2 regions of the Lactobacillus sp. ESL0263 genome follow, and region 1 is predicted to be linked to the other one. Evidence: predicted binding sites of a transcription regulator. Region 1 holds the regulator's gene; the other holds the start of a gene.

Region 1 (8,512 bases):
CAAATTGTAAAAAATGGTCTGCAACAGGCTGATCAAAATAAAAATGACTATGTCATTATCGATACGGCTGGTCGACTAGAAATTGACGAACCATTGATGGAAGAGCTTGAGCAAGTTAAAGCAGTTGCACATCCAGATAATATTTTGCTTGTAGTTGATGCAATGACTGGTCAGGCAGCAACAGATGTAGCAAAGGGGTTTGATAGTCGCTTAGACATTACCGGCGTCATTTTGACCAAATTAGATGGTGATACTCGAGGTGGTGCAGCTTTATCAATTAGAGCTGTGACTGGAAAGCCAATTATTTATACTGGGCAAGGTGAAAAATTAACTGACCTTGAACAATTCCATCCTGATCGGATGGCCTCCAGAATCTTGGGCATGGGTGACATGCTGACTTTGATTGAAAAAGCTCAGCAAGATTACGATGCCAAAAAAGCTGAAGAAGTAGCAGAAAAGATGAAGGAGAATACCTTCGACTTTAATGACTTCGTTGATCAGCTTGAACAAGTTGAAAAGATGGGACCACTTGACCAAATTGTTAAGATGATTCCTGGAATGGCTAACAACCCTCAGCTAAAAAATGTCAATTTTGATAAAAAGCAAATCGTCTATGTTAAAGCAATTATTTCTTCAATGACAGAAGAAGAGCGTGAAAATCCTGAATTGTTAAATCCAAGTCGCAGAAGGAGAATTGCTGCTGGATCTGGTAGACCGATTGTTGAAGTTAATCGAATGATTAAGCAGTTTAAGCAAGCTCGTGACATGATGAGTAAGATAACCAAAGGGAATTTAAAAGGAATGGAGAATATTCCTGGTATGGATTCACCAATGGGAAGAATTGCAATGAGAAGAATGGGTAAGAAATTTAAGAAAAATAAGAAGAAGCGAATGAAGGTCAAGCGTTATCATTCTTAGTTTTTACCTGTTAAGGGAAAAAGCTTTACACCCTCAAAAAAACATGCTATATTATTATTCGTAAGTTTTAGGAGGATATTAATTTATGTCAGTAAAAATTCGTATGCGCCGTATGGGTGCCAAAAGAAAACCTTTTTACAGAATAGTTGTAGCAGATTCAAGAATGCCACGTGATGGTCGTTTTATTGAAGAAGTAGGCTACTACAATCCAGTTTCAGAACCTAAGGAATTGAAGCTTGATGAAGACAAGATTTTTGAATGGTTGAAGAAGGGTGCACAACCTTCAGATACTGTACGTTCACTTCTTTCAAGCGCTGGCTTAATGAAGAAGTTGCACGAATCAAAATTCAACAAATAATTGAATTTGTTAGAAAAAGTTTGGAGTAGTTTGCTTCAAACTTTTTTCTTGGTTTAAATTTAGGAGAAAAGATGCAGTTTTATGACGTTGCGCGCATATTGACGACACATGGTTTAAATGGAGAAGTCAAAGTAACGCAAATTACCGATTTCCCAGATGAACGGTTTGCTCCCAGGAGCAAGTTATCACTGAAAGATGATCTGCAAACGGAATTAACAATTAAGAGTAGCAGACCGTTTAAACAATTTTGGCTTATTCAATTTGAAGAGATCAATCAAATTGAGCAAGCAGAATTACTCAAGGGAAAAATCTTGGTTGTTAGTGAGACTGAACAGCATGAACTGCCACAAGGCTACTATTATTACCGTGACATTTTAGGGTGTTCGGTTATTGATAATCAAGATGGTAGTGATTTGGGAAAAATCACTGGAATTGAAACCCCAGGAGCCAATGACGTTTGGGAAGTTACTGAAGATTCAGGCAACGAGTATTTAATTCCTTATATTGATGATGTTGTCAAAAAGGTCGACGTCAATGCTAAAAAAGTTTATGTAGAACTATTGGAGGGCTTGCGAGATGAAAGTTAATATTCTGACACTTTTTCCGGATATGTTCACTCCTTTAACAACTTCAATGCTTGGCCGTGGTCTTGAAGACGGTAAATGGGAATTAAATTTAGTTAACTTTCGTGACTTTACTTCTGATGTTCATCATCATGTTGATGACACGCCATACGGCGGCGGCGCAGGCATGGTCTTACAAATTATGCCAATTAAAAAGGCACTTGATTCACTTTCCAATAAAGGTAAAGTGATTATTACGGCACCACAAGGAAAGACTTTCAATCAGAAAATGGCACAGGAATGGTCAAAAGAAGATAATTTAACTTTTATTTGTGGCCATTATGAGGGTTTTGATCAGCGTGTTTATGATTTAGCGGATGAAACTGTTTCAATTGGAGATTATGTTTTAACTGGTGGAGAATTACCAACGATGAGTATGGTTGACGCAACTGTACGGCTATTACCTGGTATTTTAGGTAACGCAGCCTCTCCAGTTGAAGAAAGCTTTGCACATGGCTTATTAGAATACCCGCAGTATACTCGACCAGAAGATTTTGAGGGAATGAAGGTCCCAGCTGTCTTGACTTCTGGTAATCATCAAAAAATTGATGAATGGCGTCATAAAGAGTCGCTACGAGCAACATACGTGCATCGGCCTGATTTACTGAAAAATTATCAACTGAGTTCTCAAGAAAAAATCATGTTAGAAGAGATTAAACAAGAAGACACAAAGGCTTGATTTTACAAGCTCTCTTTGCTAAGATAACAAAGGTGCAATTGTAATGTACTAATAGTTATGGGTGTTCCGCTGGCGCAGATAATCGTTGATGAATGCCGAAGAAGGAGAAAAATATGGATCCATTAATTCAAGAATTAACTAAAGAACAATTACGTGATGATATTCCTGACTTCCGTGCTGGTGACACTGTTCGTGTTCACGTACGTGTTGTTGAAGGTTCTCACGAACGTATTCAGATGTTCGAAGGTGTTGTAATCAAGCGTAAGGGTGCAGGTATTGCTGCAACTTATACTGTACGTAAGATTGCTTCTGGTGTTGGTGTTGAACGTACCTTCCCAGTAAATGACCCTCGAGTAGCTAAGATTGAAGTATTACGTCACGGTCGTGTACGTCGTGCTAAGCTTTACTACTTACGTGAACGTCATGGTAAATCTGCAAGAATCGCAGAAAAGCGTCGTTAATTCACGTTTAAGTAAAAGAGAATCACTCCGCAATGGAGTGATTCTCTTTTTTGTTTATGTTAAAATATTTATTAAAATATTTTTAATGAGGAAAAGAACTATGAAAGAACCATTTTTGTTAGAATTTGATCCTGAACCGCGGGCTGTTTTAGAACCAGATCACGAAAAAGAAATTAATCACTTTCCATTTCAGCCCAAGCTGCTGTTCGCATTCTTAACTCCTGATGTAATCAGTGATTTTTTGGCTCGTTGTCCTCATAAAAAAATTGGGTTCTTTGACTGCTTTGAAGGAGAAACCCCAATATATGAGGTTGATTTAGATGGACAAAAAATTACTTTTTGTCAGGCAAAGATAGGTGCTGCAGCTGCTGTAGAGCTATTAGATTGGCTAATAAGTTATGGTGTTAAACAGATTTTAGCAATAGGATCAGCAGGGTGCTTAGTTGATTTACCAGAGAACTATTTTCTAGTGCCTACAAAAGCTATTAGAGACGAGGGTACATCCTTTCATTATATGAAACCAGGAACGTATATTGACTTAAAGTCAGAGTTTTTAACTAAGACCAAAAAATTGCTGAATGAAGAAGGTCTTAAGGTTGAAGAAGTAACTACCTGGACTACTGATGGCTTCTTTAGGGAAACTATCAAGAAAGTAAAGCAGGCTAAAGAGTTGGGAGCCTCTTGTGTAGAGATGGAATGTGCAGCAATGGCTGCGTGTGCACAATTTAGAGAGGCAGATTTTGCACAAATATTATTTACGGCAGATTCTCTTAAAGACATAGAAAAGCATGACGAAAGAGGTTGGGGCAGGGATGCTCATGAGACAGCCATCAATTTAGCAGCAAATATTATAGCAAACATTTAATTTCCAACTTTGTGAAAAATAGAAGTGTGAAACCAATGTGAAACTATGCTGTATTTCACAAAGTTTAAAGCAAATATTGATATAACAGCATTCAATACTGAAATAACTTCAAAAATTTGTGAATTACATTTTAATAATTGCTGTGGAAAGATAAAAGGACAAATTTTGCATTTCTGCTTTATTTAGATGCGACTCAAAAATGTAGAAAAAAACCATTGAATTCCGAATAAAACTAGTTCGTAAATTTCAATGGTGTAATAAATAGTTTCTAAATAATGTTGTTTCGATATAAGCCAACAACTTTACCTAAGATATGAACGCTGTTCAAGAGTATTGGTGCCATACTATCATTTTCTGGCTGTAAACGGTAATGATCTTTTTCTTTATAGAACCGCTTGACGGTTGCTTCATTTTCATCGGTCATTGCAACAACAATCTCACCGTTAGTAGCAGAGCTTTGTTTACGGACAATTACATTATCTCCGTTTAAAATACCAGCGTTAATCATGCTTTCGCCGTGAACTCGTAGCATGAATAAGTCGCCAGCATCATTAGCTAAATCAGGGGGAAGTGGGAAATAATCTTCAATATCTTCAACGGCTAAAATAGGCTGACCTGCTGTGACATCACCAACAACGGGAATATCAGTAGGCTTGACACCAAGTGCCTTTTTGCCTTCTTCTGTTATTTCTAGTGCTCGAGGTTTAGTTGCGTCCTTAACAATTAAGCCTTTTCTTTCTAATCTAGAAAGATGACCGTGAACTGTAGAAGTTGATGAGAGTTCAACTCCTTGGCAAATTTCTCTAACAGTGGGAGGGAATCCGCGTTTTTCAACGGTATCATATATATAACGAAGAATTTGTAGTTGCTTAGAACTTTGCTTATTGGTCATTTTTTTCTCCCATTCGTTAGTTAATTCTTTGTATTAACTACATTCTAACAAATAATGTTGCCTAATACAAACAGGCGTTCTAAATAATTATTCTTTTTTTTATCCAAAAAGTAAGGTAGACTTTTACAAATGAGAGGTGCAAAAATGACTGAAAATAATGAACAAAGATTAACTGAAGAACAAGAAAAAAAACTAACTGATAGAATCAATGAGTTATACCATAAGAAAGAAGCTCAGGGGTTAACAAAAGAAGAAGAAGAGGAGCGACAAAAGCTTCACAAAGAATTTATCAGAAATTTCCGTGCTGGCTTTAAACAAGACGTCGAAGACTTGGTTATCGTAGATAAAAATGGTAAAGAAGTAACTTCCGAAAAAGCAAAAAAGGCACAGCGTAAGAAAGGCTTGAGAAAAGACTGATTTATAGCTTTTAATTTACTTATTTTTTAGGTAAGATATAACTATTGGACAAATTGAGGTGATTATTTTATGAATTTAGGATTAGCAATTGTATTAATTATTGTAGCGCTGCTAATAGGTCTTGTTGGCGGATTTTATGGTGCTAGAGCATACATGAAGAAATATTTTAAAGATAATCCACCAATCAGTGAAGATATGATTGTTGCCATGATGTCACAAATGGGTCAAAAACCTTCTGCTAAAAAGGTAAACCAAGTGATGAACATGATGAAACATCAAAAATAAAATCTTAACTAGATTGACATCAGACGGAGGATTATTTCTTCCGCCTTTTTATTTTGAAAGACAGGTGAAAAATGGGTATATTTTTTAAGTTAGGCTGGTTTTTTAAAAAGGAAAAGAAACGCTATTTAATCGGTGTTGCTTTTCTAGCACTAACTTCAATAATTAACTTAGTACCACCAAGAATTTTGGGTTTAATGGCTGATCAATTAGATAAAGGTCATATTTCTTGGCAAGAATATGCGACTTTAATCTTAGCCATTGTACTAGCTGCGTTAGTTTTATATGCTTTCCGCTATTTTTGGCGTCGTCAAATTTGGGGTGGTGCAGCCGAATTAGAATTGCAAATGCGCTCTAAACTGTTTGAGCACTTTATGGAAATGGATCGTACATTCTATCAACGCCATAGAACAGGTGACCTAATGGCACACGCCACTAATGATGTTTCAGCGATTCAGGAAGTTGCGGGTGAAGGTGTATTGACATTAGTTGATTCACTTTTGATGAGTGTAACAACAATGGTCGCAATGATAGTATTTGTTGATTGGCGGTTAACAATCGTTGCACTTATTCCATTACCATTTCTTGCCTGGGGGGCATGGAAATTAGGCGATCAGCTATACGGTGCGTTTGATGAATCACAGGCTGCTTTTTCTCGTTTAAACAATAAAACTCAGGAATCGATTTCTGGGATTAAGGTTCTAAAAACCTTTGGTCAAGGAAAAGAAGATACTGAAGCCTTCAATGACATGGTTAATGATACGATTAAAATCAATAAACGTGTCTTTAAGTGGGATTCATTATTTGACCCATTGGGAACGCTTCTTATTGGACTGACCTATACAATAACTATTATTTATGGTGGATTGTTGGTTAGCCACAAGGCTTTATCAATTGGGCAACTTGTATCATTTATTGCCTATATCGGGAATATGGTTTGGCCTATGTTTGCAATTGGTTACCTATTTAATATCCTTGAGCGAGGTAGCGCAAGCTATGATCGAGTTGAAAAACTACTTGATGAAAAACCTGAAATTACCGATCAACATGCTGATCAAAGTCTCCAAGCTCAAGATATTGCAGGTGATTTGAAATATCAAGTAAAATCTTTTGCTTATCCTGATGAGCCACAAATTCCAGTGCTGCACAATATTGATTTCACTCTAAAAACAGGGCAGACACTTGGACTAGTTGGGAAGGTCGGAGCAGGTAAAACTACGATTATTCAGCTGTTGCTGCGTGAATTTGATAAATATGATGGGAAAATAACATTAAATGGTCACGATATTAGAGAAATACCATTAAATGTTTTATTGCGTCAGATTTCATATGTTCCGCAAGATAATTATCTTTTCTCAACAAGTATTCAAAAGAATATTGCTTTTTCAGATGCAAATTCAGATGAGAGTGCGATTGTGTCAGCTGCTAAAAAGAGTGATTTGCACAATGATATTTTGCAAATGCCTGGTGGCTACAACACTCTTGTTGGTGAAAACGGCGTTTCTCTTTCTGGGGGACAGAAACAAAGAATGTCAATTGCACGAGCTTTGTTGAAGCAAAGTCAAATTTTAGTCCTAGATGATGCTTTATCCGCTGTTGACGCAAAAACTGAGATGGCAATTTTGAAATCACTAAGTAAAGAGCGTGAAGGTAAAACTACTTTAATTGCTACGCACAGACTGACCTCAGTTATGAATGCCGATTTAATTTTGGTTCTAAAGGACGGTCAAATTGTTGAAAGAGGAACACATGATCAGCTTTTAGCAGAAAATGGCTGGTATGCAGACATGTGGCAACGCCAAGAATTAGAAGCAAAGGTAGGTGAATAGGATGGACGAACAAAGTAATTATGAATCTGTTTGGTCAAAGGAAATACCTGTAAAAGAACAAATCAGTATCTTCAAGCGTTTAATGCGTTTTGTAATGCGGTTCAAAAATGAAATGATTATTGCAGGTATCGGAGCATTTTTGGTTAGTGTAATCAACATGCTTCTACCATATGGATTGCAGTTCTTTTTGGACAATTACTTAGTTAAAGAGAGTGTTACAACCCAAATCATCTTATTTGCTGGTTTCTTATATGCTTTTGGTTCGGTTATCAAAGCGGTTTTGCAGTTTACTTACGAGTACTTTTTTGCTTTAGGTTCTGAAAAATCGCTTGAGAGTTTACGGTCAGCATTATATAAGCAATTGCAAAGCTTGGGAATGCGCTATTTTGATCAAACTCCAGCCGGGTCAATCGTTTCGCGTGTTACTAACGATACGATGACTTTGAGCAACTTCTTAGTTGTACTTTCAAGTGTAGTCATGTCATTCTTCTCAATTATTTCCGCTCTAGTAGCGATGTTTACGACTAACTTCTATGCTGGTTTAATTGTTTTGGCATTTTTACCCATTTTATTGCTAATTATTTGGCAATATTCTAAGAGAAGTTCAAAGTTATACCGAAATTATCGCGAGCGCTTAAGTCGCATTAATACGAATTTAAACGAATCAATTGAAGGGGTTTCTTTAATTCAGCAATTCAAACAAGAAAAGCGGATGACTGATAATTTTGAACATGAAAACACTTCTTTAATGAAGACGCGTTTTAGTATGATAAACCTTAATTCATTACTTTTATCACCGTTAACGAGTATGCTTTACTCGATAGCACTTGCTTTAACCTTGATGTACTTTGGTTTTCCACTACGTGAGACTTTTGTTCCTGCAGGTGTGGTTTATGCATTTTCACAATATATCTCGCAATTCTTCAATCCAATTGCTAATATGATGGATCAAATGACCTTCTTTCAAGATGGAATTGTTGCAGGAAAGAGAATTTTTAGAATTCTTGACAATACAGACTTTGAACCTAAGCAGCAAGCTGAAAAAGGCTTAACAATTACTAAAGGTAAAATTGAATTTAAGCACGTAAGCTTTTCATATGATGGTAAAAATGAAATATTGCATGATATTTCTTTTACTGTTAATCCAGGTGAAACCTTGGGAATTGTTGGACACACTGGTTCCGGTAA
Region 2 (8,512 bases), 500 kb from region 1:
CATAAGCCTGTTTAACTCCGTCATACCGATTGGCAATTTGTTCTAGTTCAGTTAACCGTCTAATATAGTTTTCTAAACTTTCACTTCTTGCTCCTGGTCTTGCAGAAGAAATCGTGTCTGCTGCTACTACTAGTTCAGCAATAAACGAAGTCTTCGGTACATCCCCGTGATGAGCAGCAATTGCATTAACTACTACATCTGGTTCATGATATTTTCTTGTTAATTCCACACCTATTTCTACGTGTGAGCCTTCAATATCATGATCGATGGCTTTTCCTATATCGTGTAATAATCCCGCGCGAACCGCTAATTTTTCATTTAAACCTAGCTCAGCCGCCATTGTGCCGGCTAATTTTGCCACTTCAATCGAGTGACCTAAAACATTTTGTCCATATGATGTCCGATACTTGAGTCGACCTAATGTTTTAACCAATTCAGGATTCATTTTGTGAATTCCTAATTCCATTAGGGCGCTTTCACCAGCTTCATAAATATCGTCGTTGACCTCTTTACGAGCCTTATCAACCATTTCTTCGATTCTAGCAGGATGAATCCGTCCATCCTTAATTAAACGTTCCATTGCTCGTTTTGCAATTTCACGTCTAATTGCGTCAAAACCACTTAGTGTAACTACTTTTGGAGTATCATCAATAATTAAATCAACCCCAGTAAGGGCTTCAAAAGAACGAATATTTCTACCTTCACGGCCAATAATTCGTCCTTTCATTTCTTCATTAGGTAAATCAACAACTGATACTGTAGTCTCAGCCACAGTATCAGCTGAACTATTCTGAATGGCATCAATAATGATTTTATGAGCATAGTGATCAGCTTTTGCCTTAACTTCCTCATTACTATTTTGAATCATTTCAGCACGTTCTTTAACTAGCTCATCAGATAGCTGACTAAGAACCATCTTTTTACCCTGTTCTTTATCCAAATGAGCTACTTCATAGAGCTTATCTTGGCTTTGCTGTACCAACTCATCAGCTTTTTTAATTTTTTCATCTAAATCAGCTTTTTGTTTTACTAATTGGTTTTCCTTCTCGGTCAGTCCATCCTCTTTTTCGATCAACAAAGAATTCTTGTGATTGAGTGTATCTTCTCGTTGTTTTAAGCGATTATCATCACGTGCAATTGCGTCACGCTTTGTGTTTAGCTCATCTTCAACTTTTTGTCGATATTCTTGAATCTGTTCTTGAGCTTCAAGAATTTTCTCTTTTTTGGTATTTTGTGCACTTTGCTTAATAGCATCTGCTGCCTGCTTTTGTGCGTTGACTTCAGCTTTTGCAGCATCCACTTGTGCTTTTGCTTCGGTTAAAATATGGTCAGCATCACTTTGCGCATTTTGGACTTTTTTCTCCCAAACGTTCTTTCGAACGGCGTAGCCAATGACTGTACCAATTAAAATTGAAATAATAGCAACCGCGACGGGAATCAATATTGTATTTGTCATGATTACTATCGCCTTTTTTGTTTTTTAGATTATTTACACATAATTAATAATAATGAACCGCGAGAACGATGTCAAACAAGTAGAAAAAAACCTTGATCTAAATTATAGATCAAGGTTAATCTCCTCAACTTTAGTTACTTTTGTTGTCGGTTTCCTTTTTTTCGGAAACCTCCTTTTCAGCATTTTCGGCTTCTTTAGCCTTTTTACTTTTAACTTTTTCAGGATCTTCACGCTCAGCAATTGACTCTTCATCAATTCCATAAGCCTGCCTTACCTTCTGTTGAACTTCATCATAAATATCAGGATGGTCTTCAAGATATGCCTTGGCATTTTCACGCCCTTGACCAATTCTTTCATCGTTATATGAATACCAAGAACCCGCTTTAGCAACAATATCTTTATCGGCAGCCATATCAAGTAATTCACCACTTTGTGAAATACCCTTGCCGTACATCATGTCAACTTCAGCGACTTTGAATGGCGGTGCAACCTTATTTTTAACCACTTTAATTTTGACACGGTTACCAGTAATTTCGCCACCAGTTTGCTTGATTTTTTCTGCTCTTCTAATCTCTAGTCTAATCGTAGAATAGAACTTAAGGGCACGGCCACCAGGAGTAGTTTCTGGATTACCAAACATAATACCGACTTTTTCACGAATCTGATTAATAAAAATTGCAATCGTTTTTGTCTTATTAATGTTTCCTGACAGCTTACGTAAGGCCTGACTCATCAAACGAGCCTGCAAACCAACGTGACTGTCACCCATTTCACCATCAATTTCTGCTTGAGGTACTAAGGCAGCTACAGAGTCAACAATTAAAATATCAATCGCGCCACTCGTAATCAGTGTGTCCGCAATTTGCAAACCTTCTTCACCAGTATTTGGCTGGGATAAGATAAGTGAGTCAACATCAACTCCTAAAGCTTCCGCATATGCTGGATCCATTGCGTTTTCCGCATCAATATACGCGGCCGTTCCGCCACGCTTTTGCACTTCAGCTACAGCGTGCAGAGCAACCGTAGTTTTACCTGAAGATTCAGGTCCATAAATTTCAACAATTCTGCCTCGCGGATAGCCGCCAACCCCAAGAGCTGCATCTAATGCAAGCGAGCCAGATGGAACGGTTGAAATTTTGGTATCCGCCTTGTCGCCCATACGCATAACGGCACCTTTACCAAAATTCTTTTCGATTTTTTTCAGCGCATTTTCCAATGCAGCCTGCTTTTCATCTTTGGCCAAGAATTTTTTCCTCCTCTAGTATCTAGTCCTCAATTTAGTACTTACTAATTATACTTTGATTTAGTGTATATTTGCAAGAAAAAGCGAACAAATGTTTTAAAATTACTTTCTTACTAATAAGTACGCTAGAACTAAAAATAATTTTTTTCAGTTTAATTTCTTAGCCCTTTTGGTTGCAACCATTTTTGTAAAAAGTTCAGAAGTAAATCTGCCAAAATTGCCATTAACGCGGTTGGCAATGCACCTGCTAAAATAATTGCACTACCGTTAGTTGCATTGGTACCACGGATAATTATATCGCCTAATCCTCCTGCACCAACAAAAGAACCAATTGATGTGATTCCAATTGCAATCACAAGAGCATTTTTTAATCCGGCAATAATTACTGACATTGATAACGGAAGTCGCACCAGATAGAGCAACTGCCATTTAGTCATACCCATCCCTTTACCTGAGTCAATGACATTTTTATCAACACTCTTCATTCCAGTATATGTATTTTTAATAATTGGTAATAAAGAATAGAGTGTCACCGTCACTATTACTGTCATTACACCTAGTCCCATCGCAATCATAATTATTGAAAGCAATGCAAGTGACGGAATTGTTTGAATAAAGTTGGCAATTTCTACAACAAAGTTACCTAAGTGTGCATTTCTAGAAATAAAAATTCCAATGGGAATTCCAACTATAGCAGCAAACAGTACGCCATAAATCGAAATTAAAAACGTACGGTTAAATTGTTGCAAAACATAACTGCCATTGTGCTGGTAATAATAAATAAATTGTTGCCACAAACCTAATTTTGACATTATTTTTGCCCCCTAAAGTAATTGTGCTTGACCAAGAATTGATGAGCGACAGTAGCAGGCTCAAGTAATTTATCATCCACTTGATAATTCATTGCCCTAATTTCATGGACATTAATATTACCTACTAATCTACTTAAAAGCGGCTTCAAATCTGGATGCTCACGTAAAAGATAGTTATTAATCAACATCCCGCAGTTATATGGTGGGAAAAAGTGCTTATCATCTTTTAGTAAGTGTAATTTATAGCTATCAATCCGGCCATCAGTTGAATAGCCTAAAATGACATCCATCTTTCCACTCTTCAAAGCTGAATATACTAATCCGATATTCATTGAGTGTGCTTTTGAAAAGGTAATGCCATACGCTGTCTGAAAGGCAGGATAACCAACACCAGGAGCATTGACCCATTCGGATGCAACTCCGAAAGAAAACTTATCCTTCATCTTTTTCAGATCAGAAATATTATATAGATGATATTTTTTCTGATCTTTTGCTCTTACCATAAAGGCATAGTTGTTTGCGAAACCATAAGTTGGCAGATAAGTTTGATCCCATCTTTTCTTTACTTCTCGCCTAACTGTTTCATTCGCCTTTTTTGAATCCTTAATTGCTGGTAATAGTAAATTGGCGGTCAACTCACCACCATCATAGGCCGCAGCTTGAATGTCAGCATCATGCCGATAAAGAGCTTGGTGTTGCATTGGCGCTGAACCTAAATTATTGATAATCGAAGTTTTATAATTCGTTTCATGTTCAATCAATTGAGCAACAATGTTAGCCACAATTTGTGATTCAGTAGTCGTTAGAGCCGTAATCCTAATATCGTCATTTTGTCCCTGAGTATCCGCTAAACCAGGTAAGCCACAAGCACTGCTGGTCAATACAAGTAAGACTGAAATGAATAACAACAATAAATTTTCAAATTGCTTTTTCATTAGATATGCCTCCTTATATTCCCTTTGGCGAAAGTTTCTTCTCTAACTGGCCTAATAAGTAATCTGCCAAAAGTGCCAAGATAATAACTGGAATCGTACCACCAAAAATCAAATCTGGTTGATATAAACTCAAGCCATTGAAGATAAAGTCACCTAATCCTCCTGCCCCGATATATGAAGCTAAAGTAGCCCAAGCGATGACATAAATAGCTGATAATCGAATGCCTGACATAATTACTGGCATTGCTAAGGGAATATCAACTTTGAGAATTAATTGCATTTTCGTCATTCCCAGCCCGCGAGCTGAGTCTATCGTGTCTGGATTTACATCAGTCAAACCAACGTATGTGTTTCGCATTATTGGCATCAAACTATAAAGAAATAAAGCGATAATTGCTGGTACACGTCCTACACCAAAGAAAGGAATCATCATTGCGAGCAGTGCTAGGGCTGGAATAGTCTGCAACATACTCGCAAGTGCAATTACGACTTTGGCAGTCTTAGGAAATTTAAGCAAAACTACGCTAATCGGTACCGCAACTATGATTCCTAAAAACAATGAAATTGCGGAAATATAAATTTGTTGCCAAGTTTTTTCAAGCAACTCTGAACCATGCTGTGCAATGAAAGCAGACATACTAATTCGCCTTCTTTTCTAACTCTTCTGTTGCAGGTTTCTTTTCTCCCCAAATTTTTTCATAGACAACATTAACTAAACTAGCTCGAGTAACTACGCCAATTAGCTTTCTCTCTGAGTCAACGACTGGAATATATTGACCATTGCGGCTTAAAATTCTGCTGAAGTTATCACGTAAATATTCTTCAGGCCCCACGGTAGCATTAATTGGCAACATAATATCACTAACTGAACTAACATGAGGATACTTTCTTTGTAAGTCAGCAATCGAAATGTAGCCTTTCAAATGATTATCATCATCAATTACAAGCAAAGTATCAACGTGACGTTCTTTCATCATAGCTAATGCATCATTCAAAGAAGCACCCAAATTAATTTTCACGGGTGCTGTCATCACATTTTTAACCTTAACAGTTTCATATTTTGCTTCAGAAAGTCGCTCCTCACCAATCAAGCTCTCAACAAATTTGTTTGCAGGATGATGCAAAATTTCTTCCGGACTTCCTACCTGAATTAACTTGCCGTCATGCAAAACGACAATCTTAGTGGCAAGCTTTAATGCTTCATCCATATCATGTGTTACAAAAACAATCGTTTTACCTAACTGCATTTGTAAATTTTGCACTAAGTTTTGTAGGCTCTCCCGCGTGATGGGATCGAGTGCGCCAAAAGGCTCATCCATTAAAATTAAATTTTGATTTGCAGCCAAAGCTCGCACTACACCAATACGTTGCTGTTGTCCTCCAGAAAGTTCAGCTGGATAACGATCTAAATAAGATTCGGGTAATTCAGCCAGTTTGATTAAACGCTCTGCCTCTTCATTGAGCTTTTCTTTCGGCCATTTTAAGAGTTTGGGCACCAAAACGATATTTTCACGAATTGTCATATGTGGCATTAAGCCATTATTTTGAATTACGTAACCAATCTTTCGGCGTAAGTTAACTGAGTTAAACTTCTTTACATCCTTACCGTTAACCAAGACTTGTCCTTTAGTTACGCTATTCATCCGGTTAATCATTCTCATTAACGTCGTTTTACCTGAGCCGGAGGTACCGATTAAACAGCAAAATTCGCCCTTATTTATTTTAAAGCTAATGTGCTCCACCGCTGGTTGCTTCGACTTGGAGTAAATCTTCGTCACATCTTTGAATTCAACCATTGGAATTTCTTCTACCATAAAATCTCTCCTTTTCATTTTAATTATAATTTAATCTTAACAGTATTATTACTTGTTATCAATCTTGTTGCTTTATACTAGGCTTCATTAACCAATTTTGAGCAAACAAAAAACACTAACTAAGTTAGTGTTTTATATTTATTCAAGTTATTTTTACATAGATCCTTTGAACACACCCCATGAACTGCGGAAGTAATCCCAGCCAGAGTATATTGTAAAAATTAAAGCTAGGTATAGCAAAATTGTTCCAATATGGTAAAAATCACCAACTAATAAGAAGATAATTGATAACATTTGGCATGTAGTCTTAATTTTGCCTGGCATAGCAGCTGCCATTACTTGACCCTTGTTTTCAACAAGTAGCAAACGTAAGCCAGTTACTGCTAACTCCCGGCAAACAATAACTGCAACTATCCATGCTGGAGCTAAATTTAAAGAAATCAACATAATAAAAGCTGTCATTGTCAACATTTTGTCAGCTAAAGGATCAGCAAACTTACCAAAGTTAGTAACTAGGTTTCGTGAACGGGCAATATGTCCGTCAAACCAATCTGTTGCCGAGGCAACTGCAAAAACAATTGCAGCAACTACTAACTTCCAATAAACAGTTGATCCAGCAACCTTAACACTGGCATCCCCACCAAAAATAATAATTAATACAAATACCGGTATTAAGAAAATTCTAAAAACCGTTAATTTATTAGGTAAATTCATTCTAAATTACTTCCTTCTACTACTTGGCAGTCTTTTACCGGCCACCATTGCTGTTATTTGTGGACTGGTTAGAATGGTTAGCTTCAGTTCCTTGTCCATTGTTAGTTTGCTGATTTGTTTCATGACCTGATTGACCATTATCAGTTTGACCATTCTGCTGATTGTTAGTGGTACCATTTGACTGATTTTGGCCTTGATTATGTTGATTTGTATTAGTAGTGGTATTTGAATGAGTAGTCGTTTGATTATTATTAGTTTGAGTTGAATTATTCTCAGTTGTCTGAGATTGCTCTTGCTTATGCTTACCAATATAGAAAGTCAAAGTGCTACCAGTAATCCGTGGATCAAAGTGCATTCTCTTACCGCCAATCCTAATTGTTGCACCATAAGGATTAGTAAACGTCACTACCATAGTTTTAGCAGATTCAGGAATAGCTAAAGTACGTTTCTGATTTGAAGTTAGTACTTGATTGGCTTGGCTAACGCCGTCAATTACAACGGAAACATTGGTTTGTTGATTACCAGCACGTACAACTAAATTGCGGTTTTCCTTTAAGCCCGTTACTTGATATTGATTATTACTCAACTGCTTAATTTTTACTTTAGCTTTCTTAACTTGCTTCCGCTTCTTAGGCTTTGTCGTATTGTTATCTGATGAAACAGAAACATCGTTAGCAGAATTGTCAGGTTGATTGTCGCTAGCTGAAAAATGAGCATAAACCATGTAACAAACAAGCACAGCCAAAATAATTCCTACACCAACAATAATTCTTGGAAGATACTCTTTCCAAATCTTCTTTTTATTGCTAGTTGTTTTGCTGACTTCTTCGCTTTTGTTATCGATTGAATCCTCAACGTATTCGTCAGGCTCAGCTTGGGGAATGTCATTGTGGTATTCACTAAGAAGCTGCTTGCCGTCTAATCCGACTACTTGCGCATATTGTCTGATAAAAGCACGTACATAAAAGTCACCAGGAAGCTTATCAAAGTCATCTTGCTCAATTGCCGTCAGATACCTGCCTTGAATTTTGGTTGCTTTTTCAATATCTTCAATTGAAAGTCCCTTTGCCTCTCTGGCACTGCGTAATTTGTCTCCAATATCTGCCATAGTTACCCCTTTTAATTTTTAACTTTACACACTGAGTATAACATATATACTACTAATTTCTTTTACCATTATATAAACTACGTTAACCAGCCACCACTAACATAAAGCGTTTGTCCAGTTAAATAAGTTGAATTGGGATCAAGTAAGGCTTTGACCCAGAATGAAATGTCAGCGCCACTAGCTAATCGTCCAGCCGGAATTTCTCCTACTACTTCTGCCATTTCTTCAACAGAAATCATTTTATTCATTGCTGTGTCAACCGCACCGGGTGCTATAACATTTACCGTTAAGTTAGCCGATGCAACTTCTCTAGCGTATGCCTGGCTAAAGCGGCTAAGTCCAGCCTTGGTTGCACTATAAACTGTTTCCATTGCGCTGCCCTGAGCTCCATAAACCGAACCGATAAAAATAATTCGACTAAAATCATTTT

What was found. The regulator LexA, encoded in region 1, represses DNA repair genes until DNA is damaged. The targets are predictions, from matches to a motif close to CNAACANNTGTTNG.
Region 2: recA (recombinase RecA) is a predicted target of LexA. The motif match lies at 2,784-2,797, and genes of this name have one in related genera.

Annotation. Positions count from the first base shown of each region.
Region 1 is NZ_REHL01000004.1:660,197-668,708, reverse strand. It holds gene ffh (signal recognition particle protein) at 1-918, shown strand, start outside; gene rpsP (30S ribosomal protein S16) at 1,004-1,276, shown strand; gene rimM (ribosome maturation factor RimM) at 1,348-1,863, shown strand; gene trmD (tRNA (guanosine(37)-N1)-methyltransferase TrmD) at 1,853-2,578, shown strand; gene rplS (50S ribosomal protein L19) at 2,692-3,039, shown strand; gene F5ESL0263_RS05160 (nucleoside phosphorylase) at 3,140-3,904, shown strand; gene lexA (transcriptional repressor LexA) at 4,173-4,796, opposite strand; gene F5ESL0263_RS05150 (DUF896 domain-containing protein) at 4,941-5,213, shown strand; gene F5ESL0263_RS05145 (YneF family protein) at 5,283-5,498, shown strand; gene F5ESL0263_RS05140 (ABC transporter ATP-binding protein) at 5,570-7,324, shown strand; gene F5ESL0263_RS05135 (ABC transporter ATP-binding protein) at 7,326-8,512, shown strand, end outside.
Region 2 is NZ_REHL01000004.1:155,241-163,752, reverse strand. It holds gene rny (ribonuclease Y) at 1-1,456, opposite strand, end outside; gene recA (recombinase RecA) at 1,587-2,699, opposite strand; gene F5ESL0263_RS02770 (ABC transporter permease) at 2,852-3,511, opposite strand; gene F5ESL0263_RS02765 (osmoprotectant ABC transporter substrate-binding protein) at 3,511-4,446, opposite strand; gene F5ESL0263_RS02760 (ABC transporter permease) at 4,460-5,083, opposite strand; gene F5ESL0263_RS02755 (ABC transporter ATP-binding protein) at 5,085-6,260, opposite strand; gene pgsA (CDP-diacylglycerol--glycerol-3-phosphate 3-phosphatidyltransferase) at 6,414-6,974, opposite strand; gene F5ESL0263_RS02745 (RodZ family helix-turn-helix domain-containing protein) at 7,009-8,082, opposite strand; gene ymfI (elongation factor P 5-aminopentanone reductase) at 8,160-8,512, opposite strand, start outside.